DNA from 2 places in the Streptomyces sp. NPDC002602 genome. Region 2 is predicted to be linked to the other one. Evidence: predicted binding sites of a transcription regulator. Region 2 holds the regulator's gene; the other holds the start of a gene.
What was found. Region 2 encodes HrcA, which represses chaperone genes, less so after heat shock. Its sites were predicted from a motif close to TTNGCACTCNGNNNNNCNGAGTGCNAA; they were not measured.
Positions count from the first base shown of each region.

Region 1: a site for HrcA is predicted at 6,709-6,735, ahead of ACFYW3_RS29425 (FmdB family zinc ribbon protein). Genes of this name have one in related genera too.

Region 1 covers NZ_JBIAQX010000014.1:137,293-148,419, reverse strand. Annotated here, with positions in the region: gene ACFYW3_RS29445 (5-formyltetrahydrofolate cyclo-ligase) at 1-127, shown strand, start outside; gene ACFYW3_RS29440 (penicillin acylase family protein) at 111-3,038, opposite strand; gene ACFYW3_RS29435 (potassium/proton antiporter) at 3,280-4,782, shown strand; gene ACFYW3_RS29430 (MFS transporter) at 5,223-6,638, shown strand; gene ACFYW3_RS29425 (FmdB family zinc ribbon protein) at 6,746-7,048, shown strand; gene ACFYW3_RS29420 (S-methyl-5'-thioadenosine phosphorylase) at 7,126-7,959, shown strand; gene ACFYW3_RS29415 (carboxymuconolactone decarboxylase family protein) at 8,301-8,858, shown strand; gene ACFYW3_RS29410 (hypothetical protein) at 9,014-9,523, shown strand; gene mscL (large conductance mechanosensitive channel protein MscL) at 9,648-10,259, shown strand; gene ACFYW3_RS29400 (hypothetical protein) at 10,270-10,515, opposite strand; gene ACFYW3_RS29395 (low temperature requirement protein A) at 10,775-11,127, shown strand, end outside.
Region 2 covers NZ_JBIAQX010000002.1:496,351-507,477, reverse strand. Annotated here, with positions in the region: gene ACFYW3_RS07700 (long-chain fatty acid--CoA ligase) at 1-1,409, shown strand, start outside; gene hemW (radical SAM family heme chaperone HemW) at 1,489-2,721, shown strand; gene ACFYW3_RS07690 (DUF3097 domain-containing protein) at 2,916-3,713, opposite strand; gene ACFYW3_RS07685 (MBL fold metallo-hydrolase) at 3,741-4,472, opposite strand; gene hrcA (heat-inducible transcriptional repressor HrcA) at 4,635-5,651, shown strand; gene dnaJ (molecular chaperone DnaJ) at 5,652-6,788, shown strand; gene ACFYW3_RS07670 (nitronate monooxygenase) at 6,958-8,049, shown strand; gene ACFYW3_RS07665 (16S rRNA (uracil(1498)-N(3))-methyltransferase) at 8,046-8,789, shown strand; gene ACFYW3_RS07660 (histidine triad nucleotide-binding protein) at 8,909-9,268, shown strand; gene ACFYW3_RS07655 (ribonuclease Z) at 9,272-10,177, shown strand; gene ACFYW3_RS07650 (MFS transporter) at 10,242-11,127, opposite strand, start outside.

The sequences.
Region 1 (11,127 bases), on a different contig from region 2:
GCTCCTCCACGACGAAGAGGTGGTCGCGCGGGTCCCGGAGGAACCGCACGACCACCCCGTTCAGGCGGTGGCCACCCCGTCGGGGGTGATCCGTTTCCGAGCCGTGCCGCCTACGGCTTCAGCGTGAGCGTGTCGACCGTGGCCTTGTCGACGGCCGCCTTGCCGAAGGGCCACTCCAGCAGCTCGCCCTTGGCCCACATCGCCGTCTGGTCGGTGTAGTTGGAGTGGTACGCGTGCCCCGAGGCGCCGGTCAGGTTGATCCAGCGGGACTTGTCCAGGTCGTTGAGGTTCACGACCATCCGCATCGACGGCACCCAGGTCACCCCGTAGCCGCTGGAGGCGTTCCAACCGGTGGCGTTGACGGTGGCCTCGCCGCCGCCCAGGTTCCAGGGGCCCCGGTTCAGCAGCCACTGCAGGTAGCCCGGGCCCTCGGTGCCGATGGTCTGGTTCTTCAGCGTCAACTGGTGCATGCGGCCCCAGCTCCAGGTGGACTGGTCCTTGCCGAGCTTGGCGGTCAGCTCCCAGCGGGCGTCCTTCATGGCCCGCGCGAACAGCTCGTCGCGGGTCTTGGTGGCCGGCTTGTTGCGCGCCGCGGGCGCCTGCCACCAGGCCGACTTCTCGTCCTTGGCCAGGCGTCGGACCACCTCGAACCAGCGGTCGCCGCCGTCGGGCTGCGCCGAGTCGGGGCCGCGCGTACCGCACTCGCGGACCGTCTCGGCGAGGTCGTCGACGGGGCCGGTGCTCTCCGCCCGGACGTTCATGCAGCTGCCCTCGATCCGCAGCTCCTTCGGCATCTTGTCGCCGAAGGACAGCTTGAGGATGTTGCGCCAGACCGCGTTGAAGTACGCGGCCGCCGCGGAGTCGGGCTCCTGGGTGTAGTTCCAGCCGTCCAGCAGCTTCTGCGCGGAGCGCACGTCCGGGTCGGAGATCTGGATCTTGGCCAGCATCGGGGTCAGCAGCGCGGCGATCTCGCTGCTGTTGTCCATCTGCATGGTCCGCATGTCATCGGTGGAGATCTTGCCGTTGTCCTTGGTCTTCGCCTCGATGAGGTCGTTGATCCGCTGGCTGCGGGCGCCGTACCCCCAGTCGGTGGTGAGCAGGTGCGGGTACTTCCCCGCGCCGGTGCCGCTCTCGACGACCGCCTGGTTGGCGGTGACGATGTAGCCGCGGGCCGGGTTCAGGTCCCACGGCATCTCGTCCTGCGGGATGTAGCCCGCGTTGCCGTCCTTGCCGCCCTTCCAGGCGTACTTCGGGTCCCAGCCGGGAGCCGGCATGCGGCCGTCGCCCGTGGTGCGGATCGGGACGCGGCCGGGTGCCTGGTAGCCGATGTTGCCGTTGGGGCCCTTGTTGTCGGCGTAGATCAGGTTCTGCGAGGGGACCTCGAAGTCGCGCGCCGCGGCGCGGAAGCTGTTGAAGTCCTTGGCCCGGTTGATCTTGAAGACCGCGTCCATCGACTTGCCCGGGTCCAGCGCCGTCCAGCGCAGGGCGACGGCGTAGCCGTTGCCGCGGTCGGGGGCGGAGCTCGCCACCGGGGCGCGGGTGCCGACGCCGGCGAGGTCGTCGCTGCGGTCGGAGACGAGCGGCCCGTTGTTCGTGGTACGGACGGTGATCTTCTTCTCGCCGCCGCCGGCGATCTTGATCGTCTCCTCGCGGGTGACGAAGGGGACGATCTTGTCGCCGTAGAGGTAGCCCTCGGGCTTGACCTGCTCCAGGTAGAGGTCGGTGACGTCGGCCCCGAGGTTGGTCATGCCCCAGGCGATGTCGGCGTTGTGGCCGATGACCACGCCCGGCATGCCCGAGAAGGTGTATCCGGCGACGTCGTACTGGCACCGCGGCGAGGTCGCGCGGCAGTGCAGGCCCATCTGGTACCAGACCGAGGGCAGCTGCGGGGACAGGTGCGGGTCGTTCGCCAGCAGCGGCTTGCCGGTGGTCGTGTACTTGCCGGCGATGACCCAGGAGTTGGATCCGATGCCGCTGCCGTTGGGGCCGAGGATGGCCGGGATCTGGTCGAGGGTCTTGGCGAGGGAGGTCAGCCCGGTGCGCAGGCCGACGCTCGCGCCCTGGGCGGTGGCGTCGTCGGCGAGGCCGGTGGTGCTGCCCGAGTTCAGGGAGGCCTGCGAGCCGGTGCCCGCGCCGCTGCCGGTGCCCGCGCCGCTGCCGGAGCCGGAGCCGGAGCCGGATCCCGTACCGGAGCCATTGCCGCCACCGGACCCGTTGCCGGACCCGTTGCCGTTGCCGGAGCCGCTGCCGTTGCCGTTGCCCGAGCCCGCCTGGCCCTGCGGGGCGTACTTGCCGCCCGCGACGGCGCCGCCCTCGACGATCGGCTTGTTCCGGTCGAAGGGGTACGCCGGGTAGAGCTCGTTGATCTGCTGCGGCGAGAGCTTGCCCGACATCAGCGAGCGGTCGATCTCGTCCTGCATGTTGCCGCGCAGGTCCCAGGCCATCGCCTTGAGCCAGGCCACCGAGTCGACCGGGGTCCACTGCTCGGGCGCGTAGTCGTCGCTGAGCTTGAGGGCGGCGTGCTCGACGGACAGGCTCTTGCCGGACTTCCCCTTCAGGTACGCGTTGACACCGTCGGCGTAGGCCTGGAGGTACTTCTTCGTCTCCGGTGAGAGCTTGGTGTCGTACTCGGCCTGCGCGACCTGGCGCCAGCCGAGGGTGCGCAGGAAGGCGTCGGTCTCGACCTGGCCGGAGCCGAACATCTCGGAGAGCCGCCCGGACGTCATGTGACGGCGGACGTCCATCTCCCAGAAGCGGTCCTGCGCGTGGACGAATCCCTGGGCACGGAAGAGGTCCTCGTGACTGTCGGCGTAGAGCTGCGGGATCCCGTGCTCGTCACGCTTCACGTCGACGGTCCCGGTCAGGCCGGGGACCTTCAGGGAGCCGGTGGTCTGGGGGAAGGAGGCGCGCACGCTGTCGACGCTCCAGTAAGCCCCGTAGCCGAGGCCCGCCAAGAGCGCCAGGACCATGACGAGCACGATCAGACGTGCGCGTCGTCCCTTCTTCTTGACGGAAGGGCCGGTTTCGTTGGCGGGCATCGCTGTCCTTAGAGGGGCAGGGTGGTCCTGGGAGTGCTGGGAGCAACCATAGGCGCAGGACCGGGTCCGATGATCCGCCAGGGGTCGAGCTGCTGAGGACAGGGCCGTTATGGCGTTTCACAATGTGACTATCGCGTCAAGGAATCGTCAAAGATTAGGTAAGGTAACGAAGTACTTGCCGGACGCGCCCCGGGAGCAACGATCCGTCGATCCGCGGGCGCTCTGAGGAAAGGGCCGCCCGCTGACTGTCCACACGCTCAATGAGCTCCTGCTGGTCTGCTCGCTCGTGCTGCTCGTCGCCGTCGCGGCGGTACGCATCTCCTCACGCAGCGGCCTCCCCAGCCTGCTCATCTACCTCGGCATAGGCATCGCGATAGGCCAGGACGGGATCGGCAACGTCGTCTTCGACAACGCCGAACTGACCCAGGTCATCGGCTATGCCGCGCTCGTCGTGATCCTCGCCGAGGGTGGTCTGGGCACCAAGTGGAAAGAGATCAAACCGGCCCTGCCGGCAGCGATCTCACTGTCATTGGTGGGCGTCGCGATCAGCGTCGGCGTCACCGCGGCGGGGGCGCACTACCTCGTCGGGCTCGAATGGCGGCAGGCCCTCCTCATCGGCGCCGTCGTCTCCTCGACGGACGCCGCGGCCGTCTTCTCCGTACTGCGCAAGGTTCCGCTCCCCTCCCGGATCACGGGTGTGCTGGAGGCGGAGTCCGGCTTCAACGACGCCCCCGTGGTCATCCTGGTCGTCGCCTTCGCGACCGTCGGCCCCGTGGACCCCTGGTACCTGCTGATCGGGAAGATCGCCCTGGAGCTGGCGATCGGCGCCGCGATCGGACTGGCCGTCGGCTTCCTCGGCTCGTACGGATTGCGGCACGTGGCGCTCCCCGCCTCGGGCCTCTACCCGATCGCGGTGATGGCCATCGCCATCACCGCGTACGCGGCCGGCGCCATGGCGCACGGCTCCGGCTTCCTCGCGGTGTACCTCGCCGCCATGGTGCTCGGGAACGCGAAGCTGCCGCACTGGCCGGCCACCCGCGGGTTCGCCGACGGACTCGGCTGGATCGCGCAGATCGGCATGTTCGTGCTGCTCGGCCTGCTGGTCACCCCGCACGAACTGATCCACGACTTCTGGCCGGCGGTGATCATCGGGCTGGTGCTGACGATGGTCGCGCGCCCCCTGGAGGTGTTCGTCTCCCTCCTGCCGTTCCGCCTCCCCTGGCAGGAACAGGCCCTGATGTCCTGGGCGGGCCTGCGCGGCGCCGTGCCCATCATCCTGGCGACCATCCCGATGGTCTCCGGAATCGAGGGCAGCGACCGGGTCTTCAACATCGTCTTCGTGCTCGTCGTCGTCTACACACTGGTCCAGGGGCCCACCCTGCCCTGGCTCGCGCGCAAGCTGAAGCTCGGGGACACCGACGAGAGCCCCGCCGACCTGGGCATCGAGTCGGCGCCGCTGGAGAAGCTGCGCGGACACCTGTTGTCCTTCTCCATCCCGGCCGCCTCGCGGATGCACGGCGTGGAGGTCAGCGAACTGCGCCTGCCGGCGGGGGCCTCGGTGACGCTGGTGGTCCGGGACGCGAAGAGCTTCGTTCCGGCACCGTCCACCGTGCTGCGGCGCGGGGACGAGCTGCTGGTCGTGGCGACCGATCCGGTGCGGGACGCGGCGGAGGCGCGGCTGCGCGCGGTGGCGCGGGGCGGGAAGCTCGCGGGCTGGCTCGGAACGGGTGAGGGGCACGCGTGAGGTCGACACGAGAGCGCGCGAGGGTTCGTTCGAGCGGCTCCGAAGTGAACGATTCGCGTGCGGCCCGCGTTAGAGCGACGTTCTAATTCGGCCATTTTCGGGGGACTATGCCCCGCCATATCCCCATATTCAAGGGTTCTGGAATGCGAACTTCCAGTTAATCCCAGGTGAAGGCACCACCTGTCGTCGTAATCACAGGGCGTGATAGGGGATGTCCCTGTACGATGAAGGCACACCACATCGAACCAACTCTGCCTGACGCAGAGCTGGCGCGACCGCAAAGCGGCCGTGGCACCCTCCCGCAGTGGGCGCCCAGGTATCACTCGGTTCTGCGCAAGAGGACAGCTCTCGGGGCTCCCACATGTACGGGTGCGATCGCTCACAAGGTGATGCATCGTCCGCAGTCGGGGAGTTCTACCAGGCAGCGGAAAGGCCAGGCCGTGACATCCGCGGTCACGACCGACACGTCCGCCCGCCCCGGCTACGGACAGCTCCTGCGCACTCCCGGCGCCCTCGGCTTCCTTCTTCCGGGCTTCGCCGCCCGACTGCCGTTCGGCATGCTGACCATCAGCATCCTGCTGCTCGTCCAGCACACCACCGGCTCCTACGCCAACGCCGGCATCGTCGCCGCCGTCACCGGCATCTCCATGGCGCTGTGCGCCCCCGTGATGGGCAACCTCACCGACCGCCACGGCCAGAGCGCCGTCCTGCTGCCGGTCGTACTGATCCACTCCGCCGCCGTCACCGGCCTCGCCGCGCTGGCCCTGGCCGGCGCGCCGCTCTGGGCGCTCGCCGCCGCCGCGATCCCCGCCGGCGCCTCGGTGCCGCAGGTCGGCCCGATGGTCCGGGCCCGCTGGGCCGCGAAGCTGGAGGGCTCGCCGCTGCTGCCGACGGCCGCCGCGTTCGAGTCCGTCACCGACGAGTTCACCTTCGTCGTCGGCCCGGTCCTCGCGACCGCGCTGTGCACCGGCATCCACCCCGCCGCCGGGCTGATCACCGAGGCCGCCCTGAGCCTCCTCGGCGGGCTGCTGTTCGCCGCGCAGCGTCGGACCCAGCCCCCGGCTCACGTCCAGGTCACCGGTGAGGCCAAGCGCGTCTCGGCCCTGACCTCCCCCGGTCTGCGCGTCCTGATCGTCGCCTTCCTCGGGATCGGCGCCGTCTTCGGCGGCATGCAGGTCTCCCTGGCCGCCTTCTCCAACGAGATCGGCAACCCGGGCGCCAACGGCCTGCTGTACGGCATCTTCGCCGCCGGCAACATGATCGCCGGCATCGCCTGCGGTGCCATCGCCTGGAAGATCGGCCCGCGCCGCCGGCTGCTGTTCGGCTACATCGGCCTGACCGCCTTCGCGTCCCTGCTGTGGACCGCCGAGTCGACGGTCCTGCTGGCCGCGCTCGGCCTGTTCGTCGGACTGTGCATCGCCCCGGCCCTGATCACCGGTTACACCATGGTCGAGTCGCTGATCCCGGCGAACGCCCGCACCGAGGCCTTCACCTGGCTCACCGGCGCGGTCGCCTTCGGACAGGCCATCGCGGTGATCGTCGCCGGTCGACTGACCGACGCGCACGGCTCCTCGTACGGCTTCCTCGTGCCGCTGGCGGCCACCGCCCTGGCGCTGGTCACCCTGCTGGCCCTGCGGTCCAAGCTCGCGCCGCAGGCGCCGAGCCGGATCGTGAACGCCTCGTCCACCCACGAGAGCGCCGCGGACGCCGACTCGGACGCCGACTCGGGCGACGCCCCGGACAACGCCTCCGAGACCGCCGGGACCGCCCCGGAGACCGCTTCCGCGACCGACGAGGAGACCGTCACGGGCACCGCCGCCCGGCGGGGCCGGCAGCGTGATCTGACCACCGTCTGAGCGTGGCCTGGGTCACCGCGCGCCGAGGACGGTGGACTGATCGGCCGGAATACGTCACCATGGAGCGTCGTTAGCACTCATTGAGTCAGAGTGCCAGGAGGAAATTCGTGCCGACCTACCAGTACCAGTGCACCGAGTGCGGTGAGGGCCTTGAGGCCGTGCAGAAGTTCACCGATGACGCACTGACCGTGTGCCCGAACTGCGACGGACGCCTGAAGAAGGTGTTCTCCGCGGTCGGCATCGTCTTCAAGGGCTCCGGCTTCTACCGGAACGACAGCCGCGGCGCGTCGTCGAGCAGCACCCCTGCCTCGAAGCCGGCGTCCACGTCGTCCACGACCTCGACGGCCGCCGCCCCGGCCGCCTCGTCGTCCTCGACGTCCGGAACCGGCAGCTCCACCTCGGCTGCCTGATCCCGTCAGTCTTCCGTAAGGCCCCGCAGCCCTCTCAGGGCAGCGGGGCCTCACGCATGCCCGGTTAGGCTGACGGCATGGCGAATGCAGAGATCGGTGTCATCGGCGGCTCGGGCTTCTACTCCTTCCTGGAGGACGTCACGGAGGTGCGGGTCGAGACCCCGTACGGGCCTCCCAGCGACTCCCTTTACCTGGGCGAGCTGGCCGGCCGGTCGGTGGCCTTCCTGCCGCGCCACGGACGCAGCCACACCGTGCCCCCGCACAAGATCAATTACCGGGCCAACCTGTGGGCCCTGCGCTCGGTCGGCGTCCGCCAGGTGCTCGGCCCCTGCGCGGTGGGCGGCCTGCGGGCCGAGTACGGTCCGGGCACGCTGCTCGTCCCCGACCAGCTCGTCGACCGTACGAAGACCCGCGCCCAGACCTTCTTCGACGGGGAGCCGCTGCCCGACGGCAGCGTCCCGAACGTCGTGCACACCACCTTCGCCGACCCCTACTGCCCGGTCGGTCGCGACGTGGCCCTGGCCGCGGCCCGCGGCCGGGACTGGGAGCCCGTGGACGGCGGCACCATGGTCGTCGTCGAGGGGCCGCGGTTCTCGACGCGGGCCGAGTCGCGCTGGCACGCCGCGGCGGGCTGGTCCGTGGTCGGCATGACGGGCCACCCGGAGGCGGTCCTGGCCCGTGAGCTGGGGCTCTGCTACACCTCGATGGCGCTGGTGACCGACCTGGACGCCGGCGCGGAGACGGGCGAGGGGGTGTCCCACACCGAGGTCCTGAAGGTGTTCGGCGAGAACGTCGGGCGCCTGCGCGAGGTGCTCTTCGACGCGGTGGCGGCCCTGCCCCCGACGGAGTCCCGCGCCTGCCTGTGCACGCACGCGCACGACGGCTGGGACCTGGGCATCGAACTGCCGTAGCCGACGTGGCCTACGTGGCCACCGTGACGGACGTGACGGACGTGGCCACCGTGACGGATGTGACCGACGTGGCCGGGGGCGGGGCCGGCGGCTGGCGGCCAGGGCGGTCCCGGAGGCGGTCCGCGTGCCGGGGACTTCCGGGCGCGGACCGTGGGCGTTCGTGCGCCACGGTTCGGCGGGCGGGCGGGCGCTCGATGGGCCGGGGCGTTCCGATGGCGGGCGGGGCGTTTCGGTGGGCGCGGGTGGGGGCTCTCGGGAGGCGTGGTGTCACGTTCCGCGGGGCCGTCCGGTCAGAGCTGTGGAGGACCGGCCATCGGGGCCGTCCCGCACAGGAGGCGACCATGCCGCGCATCTCGCTCACCCCGCCCCGCACCCTCATCAACCGCCTCGGCGCCTGGTACGCGCGCCGCGCCTACGGCAAGGTGCTCGCGCCCGGCCTCGCGTACGGGCACAACGCGCGCGTCCTCCTCGCGTACGTCCGCCTGGAGCGGCAGGTGGCGAGGTGGCAGGCCCTCGACGGGCAGTTGAAGCACCTCGCGGTGATGGCGGCGGCGGCCCGCGTCAACTGCTCGTGGTGCGTGGACTTCGGTTACTGGGAGGGGCACGAGAAGGGACTGTCGCCGGAGAAGGCCCGGAACGTGCCGCGCTGGCGCGATGCCCGTGACGTCTTCACCGAGCCGGAACTGCTGGTCATGGAGTACGCCGAGGCCATGACGGAGACCGAGCCGACCGTCACCGACGCGCTGGCCACCGAGCTGATCGCCCGTCTCGGCGAGGCCGCGTTCGTGGAACTCACCGCGATGGTCGCGTTGGAGAACTGGCGCTTGCGCGTCAACAGCGCCTTCGGGCTGACCAGCCAGGGGTTCGCGGAGGCCTGCCGGAACCCGAACGCGGCCTGAACCGTGCGCGCCGGTCCCCCGCGGGGGTGGCGGAGTTGTCCACAACCTGGGGATCGTCCACAGGCCCGAGCGGGGACGGGCGGGGCGGCGGATCGTGAGGGGTGTCCGGGCGTCGGCCCGGGCATCGGCGCACGAGCGACTCGGTGGTGTTCATCATGTCCAGGACTGCTTCCCGGCTTCCCCTTTCCTCCGCGTGTCCCCCCGCGCGTCCCGTCCCCCTCTTTCCGCCGCTCCGCGTCGGGCGGGGCGGGGACCGGCTGCGGCGTGCCCTGCGGCGTCGGCGGCGGGCCGGCGCGGCCGGTCTGGCCGTCGTGGCGGCCCTGCTGACCGTGGGCGGGACGGAGGCGCGGGCCTCCCGGGGTGGTGCGCCGCCCGAGGCGAAGCCACCGCCCGCGGTGGTGCGGATGGTGTCGGCCCCCGTGCGCATCGCGGACGCGGCGACGGTGCGGCTGTTGCGCCCCGGAGACCGGGTGGACGTGGTGGCGGCGGAGCGGGCGGGACCGCCCCGGGTGGTGGCGGTGGCGGCCCGAGTTGCCGAAGTGCCCGAGCCCGAGCAGGGTGTCGGGGACGGCGGGGCGTTGGTGGTCCTGTCCGTGCCCCGGGAAACCGCGCGGGCCCTCGTGGGGGTGGGCAGTGTGTCACGCCTGGCGGTGACCCTGTGCTGAATCGCGCACGCGCCCGATCAAGTCATCACTGAGGTGAGGACCGATTGGACACGCCCGGCCCGTACTGCCGTAGCTTTCGGAACCGTTGGCTCCGTGTTTTGTGGATGTGAAGAGAGGCTCAGTGGTGAGCGAGAACAAGAAGGAGAGCGTCCTGGCAGGCTTCAAGGCCTTCCTGATGCGCGGCAACGTGGTCGACCTCGCGGTGGCCGTGGTCATCGGCGCGGCGTTCACGAACATCGTGAACTCCATCGTGAAGGGGATCATCAGCCCGTTGGTCGGTGCCGTCGGCACGAAGAACCTGGACGTCTACTCCTCGTGTCTGAAGGACACCTGTGGGGTCAACGCCAAGGGCGAGCCGACCGGCGTGAACATCATGTGGGGTTCCGTGCTGAACGCCACGCTGACCTTCCTGATCACCGCGGCCGTCGTCTACTTCCTGATGGTGCTGCCGATGGCGAAGTACCTCGCCAAGGTCGAGCAGCGCCGCAAGGCCAGGGAGGGCGTGCAGGAGACGATGGAGATCACCGAGCTGGTGGTCCTCAAGGAGATCCGGGACACCCTGGTGGCACAGCGCACGGCGTCCGTCTCCGGTGCGGTCGACGGCCACACGCCGGGTCAGGGTCAGGGTCCGGGTTACGGCCAGGCTCAGGGCTACGGGCAGGGCCCGGGCTACGCACAGGGTCAGGGCTATGCACAGGGTCCGGGCTACGGGCAGGGGCGCGACGGCTCGCGCTGAGCCGGCCCGCTCACACGTGGTGCGGGGGCTTTTCGTCGAGGAAGCGGGCCAGATCGGCCGCGCTGCCGCCGGCGGGGGTTCGCTCGCCCCAGCCCCGGTCGGTGTCGTCCGAGGACTGCCGGTCCAGCGGGTCGTCGAAGTCGAGCCTGGCCTTCGGCTTCGGCTTGGCCGCAGGGGTCGCAGAGGCCGCGGGATCGGGCGCGGACGCGGGCGTGTGGTGCGCGTCCTGCGGGTCGGAGGCGGGGGCGGTGCTCATGGCTCCAGGGTACGGCCGCCCCGGACCCCACCTCCGCCCCCGCCTCCGCCTCCGCTCGGCCGGGGAGACCCGGGGGCGTCGAGGCCCTGCTCCACGCGGCCCGGCGCATCGAAGCCCGGGCGTCGAACCCCGGGCGTCGAACCCCGGGGCGTCGAACCCCGGCACACGATGGCCCCCGACAAGTCCGCCCGGGGTACGCGGGCGCCACGGGCCGCGCGCCTCGACTGCCGACCCGCGCCCGGCTGCTGTGCTGGGCTGTATGACGTACGTACCGATGACCGCCCGGAGCCGGGACGAGAGCCACCGCGCCGCGACTCCGCTGGAGCTCTTCTTCGACCTGTGTTTCGTGGTCGGCGTGGCGCAGGCGGGCCGCCAACTCGTCCACGCCCTGGCGGAGGGGCACGTGGGCAGCGGCATCACCGGCTACCTCTTCGTGTTCTTCGGGGTGTGGTGGGCCTGGATGAACTTCACCTGGTTCGCCTCCGCCTACGACGTCGACGACATCCCGTACCGGATCGCGACCCTGGTGCAGATCTCCGGGGTGCTCGTGTACTCGGCCGGGATCCCGCGCGCCTTCAACGACAACGACTGGACCGTCGCGGTCATCGGCTA
Region 2 (11,127 bases):
AGAGCGACCCCGAGGGTTGGGTGCTCTCCCTCGCCGATCTGGAGGCGCGCGGCAAGGAGTACCTCGCCAAGCACCCCGAGGCGGTCAAGGAGCGGATCGCGGCGATCACCGCCGACCAACTCGCCACTCTGATCTACACCTCCGGCACCACCGGCCGCCCCAAGGGCGTGCGACTGCCGCACGACAACTGGTCGTACATGGCCAAGGCCACCGTCGCGACCGGGATGATCAACTCGGACGACGTCCAGTACCTGTGGCTGCCGCTCGCGCACGTCTTCGGCAAGGTGCTGACCTCCGGCCAGATCGAGGTCGGCCACGTCACCGCCATCGACGGCCGGATCGACAAGATCATCGAGAACCTGCCGATCGTGCAGCCGACCTACATGGCCGCCGTTCCGCGCATCTTCGAGAAGGTCTACAACGGTGCCGCCGGCAAGGCGCGCGCCGCCGGCGGCGCCAAGTACAAGATCTTCAAGTGGGCGGCCGGCGTCGCCCGCGAGTACGCCAAGGTCAGCCAGGACAACTTCCGGCGCACCGGCAACGCGTCCGTCCCCCTCGGCCTCGCCACCCGCCACAAGGTCGCCGACGCGCTCGTCTACTCCAAGCTCCGCGACGCCTTCGGCGGAAAGCTGCGCGCCGCGATCTCCGGCTCCGCGGCCCTCGCCCCCGACATCGGCTACTTCTTCGCCGGCGCGGGCATCCACATCCTGGAGGGCTACGGCCTCACGGAGTCCAGCGCCGCCTCCTTCGTCAACCCCGGCGAGGCCTACCGCACCGGCACCGTCGGCAAGCCGCTCCCCGGCACCGAGGTCCGCATCGCCGACGACGGCGAGATCCTGCTGCGCGGCCCCGGCATCATGCAGGGCTACCACGGGCTGCCGGACAAGACCGCCGAGGTGCTGGAGGCCGACGGCTGGCTGCACACCGGCGACATCGGCGAGCTGTCCCCGGACGGCTTCCTGCGCATCACCGACCGCAAGAAGGACCTGATCAAGACCTCGGGCGGCAAGTACGTCGCCCCGGCCGAGATCGAGGGCCGGTTCAAGGCGATCTGCCCGTACGTTTCCAGCATCGTGGTGCACGGCGCCGACCGGAACTTCTGCTCCGCGCTGATCGCCCTCGACGGGCCCGCCATCCTGACGTGGGCCGCCGATCACGGCCTGGAGGGCAAGACGTACGCCGAGGTCGTGGCCGCGCCCGAGACGGTACGGCTCGTCGAGACCTACGTGCAGACCCTCAACGAGGGCCTCCAGCGCTGGCAGACGATCAAGCAGTTCCGGCTGCTGCCCCGCGACCTCGACGTCGAGCACGGCGACCTCACCCCGAGCCTCAAGCTCAAGAGGCCGGTCGTGGAGCGCGAGTTCAAGTACCTCATCGACGAGATGTACGCGGGCTCGAACGAGGCGTGACCCCTGGCGGCCCGAGCCTGTGGGCCGGCCGCGGTCGCGGAGCGTAAACGACCTTCGGGCGGTGCGGGACAATGGGCTCATGCCTTCCGCACTGCCCGACGGTGAACCCATGCCCGAAGACGGCTCGCTGCCGTCGCACGCCCTGGCGGGCGCCGGCGAGCGGCCGCTCGGCTTCTACCTGCACGTCCCCTACTGCGCGACGCGCTGCGGGTACTGCGACTTCAACACCTACACGGCCACCGAGCTGCGGGGCACCGGCGGCGTGCTCGCCTCCCGCGAGAACTACGCCGACACCCTGATCGACGAGGTCAGGCTGGCGCGCAAGGTCCTCGGGGACGACCCGCGGGCCGTACGGACCGTGTTCGTGGGCGGCGGTACGCCCACCCTGCTGCCCGCCGGGGACCTCGTGCGGATGCTCGCGGCGATCCGGGACGAGTTCGGGCTCGCCGAGGACGCCGAGATCACCACCGAGGCCAACCCGGAGTCGGTGGACCCGCGCTACCTCGCGGAACTGCGCGAGGGCGGCTTCAACCGGGTCTCCTTCGGCATGCAGAGCGCCAAACAGCACGTCCTGAAGGTGCTCGACCGCACCCACACGCCCGGACGCCCCGAGGCGTGCGTGGCGGAGGCGCGGGCGGCCGGCTTCGAGCACGTGAACCTCGACCTGATCTACGGCACGCCCGGCGAGTCCGACGAGGACTGGCGGGCCACGCTGGCCGCCGCGCTGGGGGCCGGTCCGGACCACGTCAGCGCCTACGCGCTGATCGTGGAGGAGGGCACGCAGCTGGCCCGCCGGATCCGTCGCGGCGAGGTCCCGATGACGGACGACGACGTGCACGCCGACCGGTACCTGATCGCCGACTCGGTGATGGCCGAGGCCGGCTACTCCTGGTACGAGGTGTCGAACTGGGCGACCTCCGAGGCCGGGCGCTGCCTGCACAACGAGCTGTACTGGCGCGGCGCCGACTGGTGGGGGGCCGGCCCCGGCGCCCACTCGCACGTGGGCGGGGTGCGCTGGTGGAACGTGAAGCACCCCGGCGCCTACGCCGCGGCGCTGGCCGAGGGCCGTTCCCCGGGCGCGGGCCGCGAACTCCTGTCGGACGAGGACCGGCGCGTCGAGCGGATCCTGCTGGAGCTGCGGCTCGTGGACGGCGTTCCGCTGTCGCTGCTGGCCCCCGCGGGCCTGGCGTCGTCCCGACGCGCCCTGGCGGACGGACTGCTGGCCCCCGGCCCGTACGAGGCCGGGAACGCCGTGCTGACCCTGCGGGGGCGGCTGCTGGCCGACGCGGTCGTCCGCGACCTGGTGGACTAAGGGCTGTCCCGCAATCCCTGGTGGATCAGCGCACGGCGTCGGACGCGGTGCATCGCAAGGCGGAGGGACGTCCTCATACCGGGCGTATTCGGGTGTTCCGACAACGCGGCGAGGTGCCGTGGCCGGCGTCGTGCGCCCGCCAGGGATTGCGGGACAGCCCTTAGGCCGGCTTCTTCGGATCCGGCCGAGCCCCGTCAGGCGGTGACGTGGTCGATCAGGTGCTCCACCGCGCCCAGCAGGGTCGGCTCCAGGTCGCGGTACGAGGTCACCCTGGACAGGATGTGCTGCCAGGCGGCGCCCGTGTTCGGCGGCCAGCCCAGCGCCCGGCAGACGCCCGTCTTCCAGTCCTCCCCGCGCGGGATCACCGGCCAGGCCGCGATGCCCAGGGCGGACGGTTTCACCGCCTGCCAGACGTCCACGTAGGGATGGCCCACGATCAGGACGTGCGGAGAGGTGACCTCGGCGGCGATCCGCGACTCCTTCGAACCCGGCACCAGGTGGTCCACCAGGACCCCCAGCCGGGCGTCCGCGGCCGGCGCGAAGTCCGCCACGATCGTCGGCAGGTCGTCGATGCCCTCCAGGTACTCCACGACCACGCCCTCGATGCGCAGGTCGTCGCCCCAGACCCGCTCCACCAGCTCGGCGTCGTGGCGGCCCTCGACGTAGATCCGGCCCGCCCGGGCCACCCGGGCCCGGGCCCCGGGGACGGCGAGCGAGCCCGAGGCCGTACGGGCCGGGGCGGCCGGGGCGCGGGACGGACGGGTCAGGGTGACCACCGCCCCGTCCAGCAGGAAGCCGCGGGGCTCCAGCGGGAACACCCGCCGCTTGCCGAAGCGGTCCTCCAGGGTCACCGTGCCGGCCTCGCAGGCCACCACCGCCCCGCAGAAGTCCGTACCGGCCACCTCGACGACCAGGTCGCGGTCCGCCGGCACCTCGGGCACGGCCTTGGCGCGCTTCCACGGCGGGGTCAGGTCGGGGGAGTACTCACGCATCCGGCGACCGTACGAGAGAGCCCGGGCTCACGCCCTCGACACGCCGAACCTCGTTGCCAGTGTGTCGCGTTGCGCACGGACGAAGGTCGCGTCGACCACCGCTCCGTGACCCGGCACGTACAGTGCGTCGTCGCCGCCCAGCGAGAGCAGCCGGTCCAGGGCCGCCGGCCACTGTCCGGGCACCGCGTCCGAGCCGGCCTGGGGTTCGCCCGACTCCTCGACCAGGTCCCCGCAGAAGACGACCTCCCGTTCGCCCGGGACGAAGACCGCCAGGTCGTGCTGGGAGTGCGCGGGTCCGAGGTTCGCGAGCAGCACCTGTACGGCGCCCAGGTCCAGCGTCCGTTCGCCCGACACCGGGTGCCCCGGCGCCACGACCAGGTCGGCGGCCTCCGCGGCCTCCGCCGCGTCCAGGCCGTGCGCGGTCGCGCTGTGCCGCAGTTCCTCGCGGCCGGTGGGCGTCGACAGCACCTTGTCCAGGCCGACCGCGCCGTGGAACTCGGCGCCCGTGAAGGCGGAGCCGCCCAGTACGTGGTCGAAATGTCCGTGCGTGAATGCGATATGGGTCACGTGCCGGCCGGTCAGCCGCTCCGCCTCGGCCCGCACCCGCGCACCCTCGCGCACGCACGAACCGGGATCGACGAGAAGAACCGAATCGTCGCCCACCACCAGCCCCACGGTGCAGTCCCACACCGGCAGACGACGCCGTCCGACCCGCCCGGTCAGCCGTTCCCAGCCCGCCTCTTCCCATTGCACGTCCATGCGGTGACGCTACCCTGGCGGGCCGCCCTTGCCTCCCGCGTACCACCCGGCCGTACACTGACCGGGGGATCTCTGGCACTCGAATGTGCAGAGTGCCAACAAGGCCCGCAACGGGACCGAACGACGACCGAAGAAGACCGACCGCATCCGGAGGTGTGCGCGATGCTCAGTGAACGCAGGCTCGAGGTGCTGCGCGCCATCGTCCAGGACTACGTCGGGACGGAGGAGCCGGTCGGCTCCAAGGCGCTCACCGAGCGGCACCGGCTCGGCGTCTCGCCCGCCACCGTGCGCAACGACATGGCGCTGCTGGAGGACGAGGGCTACATCGCCCAACCCCACACCAGTGCCGGTCGGATCCCCACCGACAAGGGTTACCGGCTCTTCGTGGACAAGCTGGCGGGGGTCAAACCGCTGTCCACGCCGGAGCGGCGGGCCATCCAGAACTTCCTCGACGGCGCCGTCGACCTCGACGACGTCGTGGGGCGCACCGTGCGGCTGCTCGCGCAGCTCACCCGGCAGGTCGCCGTGGTGCAGTACCCGTCGCTGACCCGTTCCACCGTCCGGCACGTCGAGCTGCTGTCGTTGGCGCCCGCGCGCCTGATGCTCGTGTTGATCACGGACACCGGGCGGGTCGAGCAGCGGCTGGTCGACTGCCAGACGCCCTTCGGGGAGACCTCGCTCGCCGATCTGCGGGCGCGGCTCAACAGCCGGGTGGTCGGCCGTCGGTTCACCGACGTGCCGCCGCTGGTACAGGACCTTCCGGAGTCCTTCGAGACCGAGGACCGGGCGACGGTCAAGGCCGTCCTCGACACCCTTCTCGAAACGCTCGTGGAGGAGGCGGAGGAGCGGCTGATGATCGGCGGCACCGCCAACCTCACACGGTTCGGACATGACTTTCCCCTGACGATCAGGCCGGTGCTCGAAGCGCTGGAGGAGCAGGTCGTGCTCCTCAAGCTGCTGGGCGAGGCCAACGAGTCGGGGATGGCCGTGAAGATCGGGCATGAGAATGCCTACGAGGGACTGAACTCCACGTCCGTCGTCTCGGTCGGCTACGGTTCGGGCGGCGAAGCAGTCGCCAAACTCGGCGTGGTCGGACCGACCCGCATGGACTACCCCGGAACGATGGGAGCGGTACGCGCAGTGGCACGTTACGTCGGACAGATCCTGGCGGAGTCGTAAGTGGCCACGGACTACTACGCCGTTCTCGGCGTGCGCCGCGACGCATCGCAGGACGAGATCAAGAAGGCCTTCCGTCGCCTCGCCCGCGAACTCCACCCGGACGTGAATCCGGATCCGAAGACGCAGGAGCGCTTCAAGGAGATCAACGCGGCCTACGAGGTGCTCTCGGACCCGCAGAAGAAGCAGGTCTACGACCTCGGCGGCGACCCGCTGTCCTCCTCGGGCGGCGGCGGCGCGGGCGGATTCGGGGCGGGTGGCTTCGGCAACTTCTCCGACATCATGGACGCCTTCTTCGGTCAGTCCCAGCAGCGCGGACCGCGCTCGCGGACCCGCCGAGGCCAGGACGCCATGATCCGCCTCGACCTGGAACTGGACGAGGCGGCCTTCGGGACGACCAAGGACATCCAGGTCGACACGGCCGTGGTCTGCACGACCTGCTCCGGTGAGGGCGCCGCCCCCGGCACCTCGGCGCAGACGTGTGACATGTGTCGCGGTCGCGGTGAGGTCTCGCAGGTCACCCGGTCCTTCCTGGGCCAGGTCATGACCTCGCGGCCCTGCCCGCAGTGCCAGGGCTTCGGCACCGTGGTCCCCACCCCGTGCCCCGAGTGCGCGGGCGACGGACGGGTGCGGTCCCGCCGCAGCCTCACGGTCAAGATCCCCGCCGGTGTCGAGAACGGCACCCGCATCCAGCTCGCGGGCGAGGGCGAGGTCGGCCCCGGCGGCGGCCCCGCCGGCGACCTGTACGTGGAGATCCACGAGCTGCCGCACCCGACCTTCCAACGGCGCGGGGACGACCTGCACTGCACGGTCACCCTCCCCATGACGGCGGCGGCCCTGGGCACCAAATGCCCGCTGGAGACGCTCGACGGCCTGGAGGAGATCGACATCCGGCCCGGCACCGGCTCCGGGCAGGCGATCCCGCTGCACGGGCGCGGCGTCACGCACCTGCGCGGCGGCGGGCGCGGCGACCTGATCGTCCACGTCGAGGTCACCACCCCCGGCAAGCTGGACGCCCAGCAGGAGGACCTGCTGCGCCAGCTCGCGAAGCTGCGCGGCGAGGAGCGGCCGATGGGCCAGTTCGCGCCGGGCCAGCAGGGCCTGTTCAGCCGCCTGAAGGACGCGTTCAACGGCCGCTGACCGGCCGCACGCACCCTCTCGCACGAGCCCGATCCGGGGATGTCCCGGGTCGGGCTCGATGCCGTGCGGGGCGGGGTGCGACACGGGGTCGAGCGACTTCGCAGGCGGACTATGCCAGGCGAATGCGATGATTCGGCCCGGTGCGCGGGGACGTGGCACGATGCAGTCCATGTCCTCCTCGCCGAACGGTCTCACCCCTTACCCGATCGTGCAGGCGCCCATGGCGGGCGGCGCCTCCTGTCCGCCGCTGGCCGCCGCGGTGTGCGAGGCGGGCGGGCTGGGCTTCCTGGCCGGCGGCTACAAGACCGCCGACGGGATGTACCAGGAGATCAAGCGGCTGCGCGCGCTCACCCGACGTCCGTTCGGCGTCAACCTCTTCATGCCGCAGACCGGCTACGTGGACCCGGCCGAGATCGAGACGTACCGGGGACAGCTCGCCGGCGAGGCCAACTGGTACGAGGTGTCGCTGGCCGAGGAGGACATCATCGGCACCTCCGACGACGGCTACGAGGCCAAGCTCGCCATCCTCGTCGAGGACCCCGTCCCCGTCGTGTCGTTCACCTTCGGCTGCCCGCCCCCCGCCGTCTGCGCCCGACTGCGCGAGGCCGGCACGTACACCGTCGTCACGGTGACCTCGGTGGAGGAGGCGCGGGCCGCCGAGGCGGCGGGAGCCGACGCCGTCTGCGTCCAGGGCGTCGAGGCGGGCGGCCACCAGGGCACGCACCGCGACGACCCCGAGATCGACGGCACGGCCGGGGTCGGACTGCTCGTGCTGGTCGCCCGGGTACGGGAGGCCGTGACCCTCCCGATCATCGCGGCGGGCGGGCTGATGCGCGGCGCGCAGGTCGCGGCGGTGCTCGCGGCGGGCGCGGAGGCCGCCCAGCTCGGCACGGCCTTCCTGGCCTGCCCGGAGTCGGGCGCGCACCCCCTGCACAAGAAAGCGCTGACGAACCCGCTCTTCCCGCACACGGAACTCACCCGCGCCTTCTCCGGCCGGCCCGCCAGGGGCCTGGTCAACCGCTTCATGCGGGAACACGGCCCGTACGCCCCGGCCGCCTACCCGCAGGTCCACCACCTGACCTCGGGCCTGCGCAAGGCGGCCGCCGCCGCCGGGGACCCGCAGGGCATGGCCCTGTGGGCGGGCCAGGGCCACCGGCTGGCGCGGACGCTGCCCGCCGGGGAGCTGACGGAGGTGCTCGCGGCCGAACTGGCCGAGGCGCAGAGCGCGTTGAAGGTGTTGCAGATGAGGAGAGCGTCATGACGGCCCCCGTGTTCGTGGTCGAAGAGGTCCCCGCGGGACCGGAGTTCACCCTGGAGGGCCCCGAGGGCCGGCACGCGGTGTCGGTCAAGCGGCTCAACCCCGGCGAGGCGGTGGTCCTCACGGACGGCCGGGGCCGCTGGGCCGACGCCGTCGTGAAGGCGGCCGAGGGCAAGGACCGGCTCGTCGTGTCCGTGTCCGGGGCCTTCGAGGAGCCGGCGCCCGCCGTCCGGATCACCGTCGTGCAGGCGCTGCCGAAGGGCGACCGGGGCGAGGTCGCGGTGGAGACCATGACCGAGACCGGCGTCGACGCGATCGTGCCCTGGCAGGCCTCGCGCTGCATCACCCAGTGGCGCGGCGACCGGGGCGCCAAGTCCCTCGCCAAGTGGCGCAACACGGCCCGGGAGGCGGGCAAGCAGTCCCGCCGCGTGAGCTTCCCGGAGGTGGCCGAGGCCCTCTCCACGAAGCAGGTGGCGGCGCTGCTCGCCGAGGCCGACCTGGCCGTGGTCCTGCACGAGGACCGGGACGCCCCCTCCGGAGCCCTGGCGACGGCCGAACTGCCCTCGTCCGGGTCCGTCGTCGTGGTCGTCGGTCCCGAGGGCGGGGTCTCCCCGGAGGAACTCGCGGCCTTCGCGGAAGCCGGCGCCCTGCCGTACCGGCTGGGCCCCTCGGTGCTGCGCACCTCCACCGCCGGCACCGCCGCGGTCGCCGTCCTGCTGGCCCGCACGGGGCGCTGGGGCTGAGCGGGCGGCCGGGCTGACCGGGCGGCCGGGCTGACGGGCCGCGCCACAAACCCCTGGCCGTGGCGGGGGCGTCGGCGGATACGATGCCGGGACCGATCACCTTCACGGGAGGCTCAGCAATGGCCGGGGAACCCCAGGCGGACTGCCTGTTCTGCAAGATCGTCGCGGGTGACATCCCGGCGACCGTCGTCCGGGAGACCGAGACGACCGTCGCCTTCCGGGACATCAGCCCCAAGGCGCCCACGCACGTCCTCGTCATCCCCAAGGTGCACTACCCCGACGCCGCCTCCCTCGCGGCCGCCGAGCCGGGGATCGCCGCCGACGTGCTGCGCGAGGCCGGCCAGGTCGCGGCGGACGAGAAGGTCGACGACCAGGGTTACCGGGTCGTCTTCAACACCGGCGCCGGCGCCGGGCAGACCGTCTTCCACGCGCACGCGCACGTCCTCGGCGGCCGCGGCCTCGAGTGGCCCCCCGGATAAGCCGTGTCCGTACGAGAGTTCGTGGTGCTGGGCACCGCCAGCCAGGTGCCCACCCGAAGCCGCAACCACAACGGCTACCTGCTGCGCTGGGACGGCGAGGGCATCCTCTTCGACCCGGGCGAGGGCACCCAGCGCCAGATGCTGCGCGCCGGGGTGGCCGCGCACGACATCAACCGGATCTGCGTCACCCACTTCCACGGCGACCACAGCCTCGGCCTGGCCGGGGTGATCCAGCGGATCAACCTCGACCGGGTTCCGCACCCGGTCACCGCGCACTACCCGGCCTCGGGGCAGAAGTTCTTCGACCGGCTCCGGTACGCCACCGCCTACCGCGAGACCGTCCCGCTCCGCGAAGAACCGGTGTCCGCCGACGGGACGTTGGCGCGCGAGGCCGCGTACGTCCTGGAGGCGCGACTGCTCTCACACCCGGTGGAGGCCTTCGGCTACCGGCTCGTCGAACAGGACGGGCGCCGCATGGTGCCCGGGCTGCTCGCGGAACGCGGGATCAAGGGACCGGACGTGGGCCGGCTGCTGCGCGAGGGGGAGTGGAACGGCGTCACCCTGGACGACGTCAGCGAGCACAGGCCCGGGCAGCGGTTCGCCTTCGTCATGGACACCCGGCTCTGCGAGGGCGTGTACGCGCTCGCGGAGGGCTGCGACATGCTCGTCATCGAGTCGACCTTCCTCGACGAGGACGAGCGACTCGCCACCGACCACGGCCACCTGACCGCCGGTCAGGCCGCCCGGGTGGCACGCGACGCGGGCGTCCGGCACCTGGTGCTGACGCACTTCTCGCAGCGCTACTCCGACCCGACCGAGTTCGAGCGACAGGCCCGCGCGGCCGGCTACGCGGGCGAACTGACGATCGCCGCCGACCTCGTACGGGTACCGGTTCCCAAGCGGAGCTAGGCCGTCTCTTTCGGATCTTGCGGGTCAGGCAAGATCCGGAAGAGACGGCCTGGCAGGAGACGGCTCAGACGCGCGCCCCGTCCTCGGTCCGGGCACGGGCGCGCCGGGTCGCCGGGGAGAGCAGCAGCACCCGGCGGGGCAGTCGGCGCACGGGACGCACCGAGATCTCGGCGACCTCCAGCTCCGGTGCGCCGACCCGGGGCACCGCGCCCGTCGGGGCGCCCGCGCTCGCGGCCAGCACGGCCGCCGGCGCGCCACCGCGGCGCCGGACCGAGCCCGGTACCAGCGGGCGGCCGCCCGCGTGCAGTGCGACGGCGGTCATCGGCCAGGCCACCGCCAGCAACAGGGCGCCCAGGGTCAGTCCCATGCCGGGGAAACCGACGGCCTCGGCGAGCAGGCTGCCGGTGACGGGCCCGCAGGCCACCCCGAGGGAGGAGGCGGAGCCGGCCAGCACCGCCCACCGGCCGCGCGGGTCCAGGGCCGCCGCCAGACCGATGACGTACGAGAGGACCACCGGGTAGAAGGCGTTCCAGAGGATCTCCCCGGCCGCGAAGCCGCCCAGACCCCGCGCGGAGGTGGCCACCACCACGCAGCAGGCGATCACCGCGGTGCCCGCGCCGATCGGGACGGCCCGGCCCCAGCGGGCGCCGAGGGCGGAGGCGGCCGTGACACCGACCAGGCCGGCCCCCAGCGCCGCGGCGAAGACCATGCCGAGGGTGACCTCGGACAGGCCCGCCTGCTCGGCGCCGATCCGGCCGCTGACCCCCCACAGCGAGTTCTGGGCGAGTGACCACAGCAGCAGGCCGCCCGCCAGGGCCGCCCCGGCGCGCGGGTAGGGAAGCCGCCCGGAGGCCCGTACGGCGGGGCCGGGGCCGGCCGGGCCGCCGAGTCGGGAGGTCGCGGGCCAGACCGCCGCGGCGACCAGGGCGATGGCCGCGAACGGCAGCCCG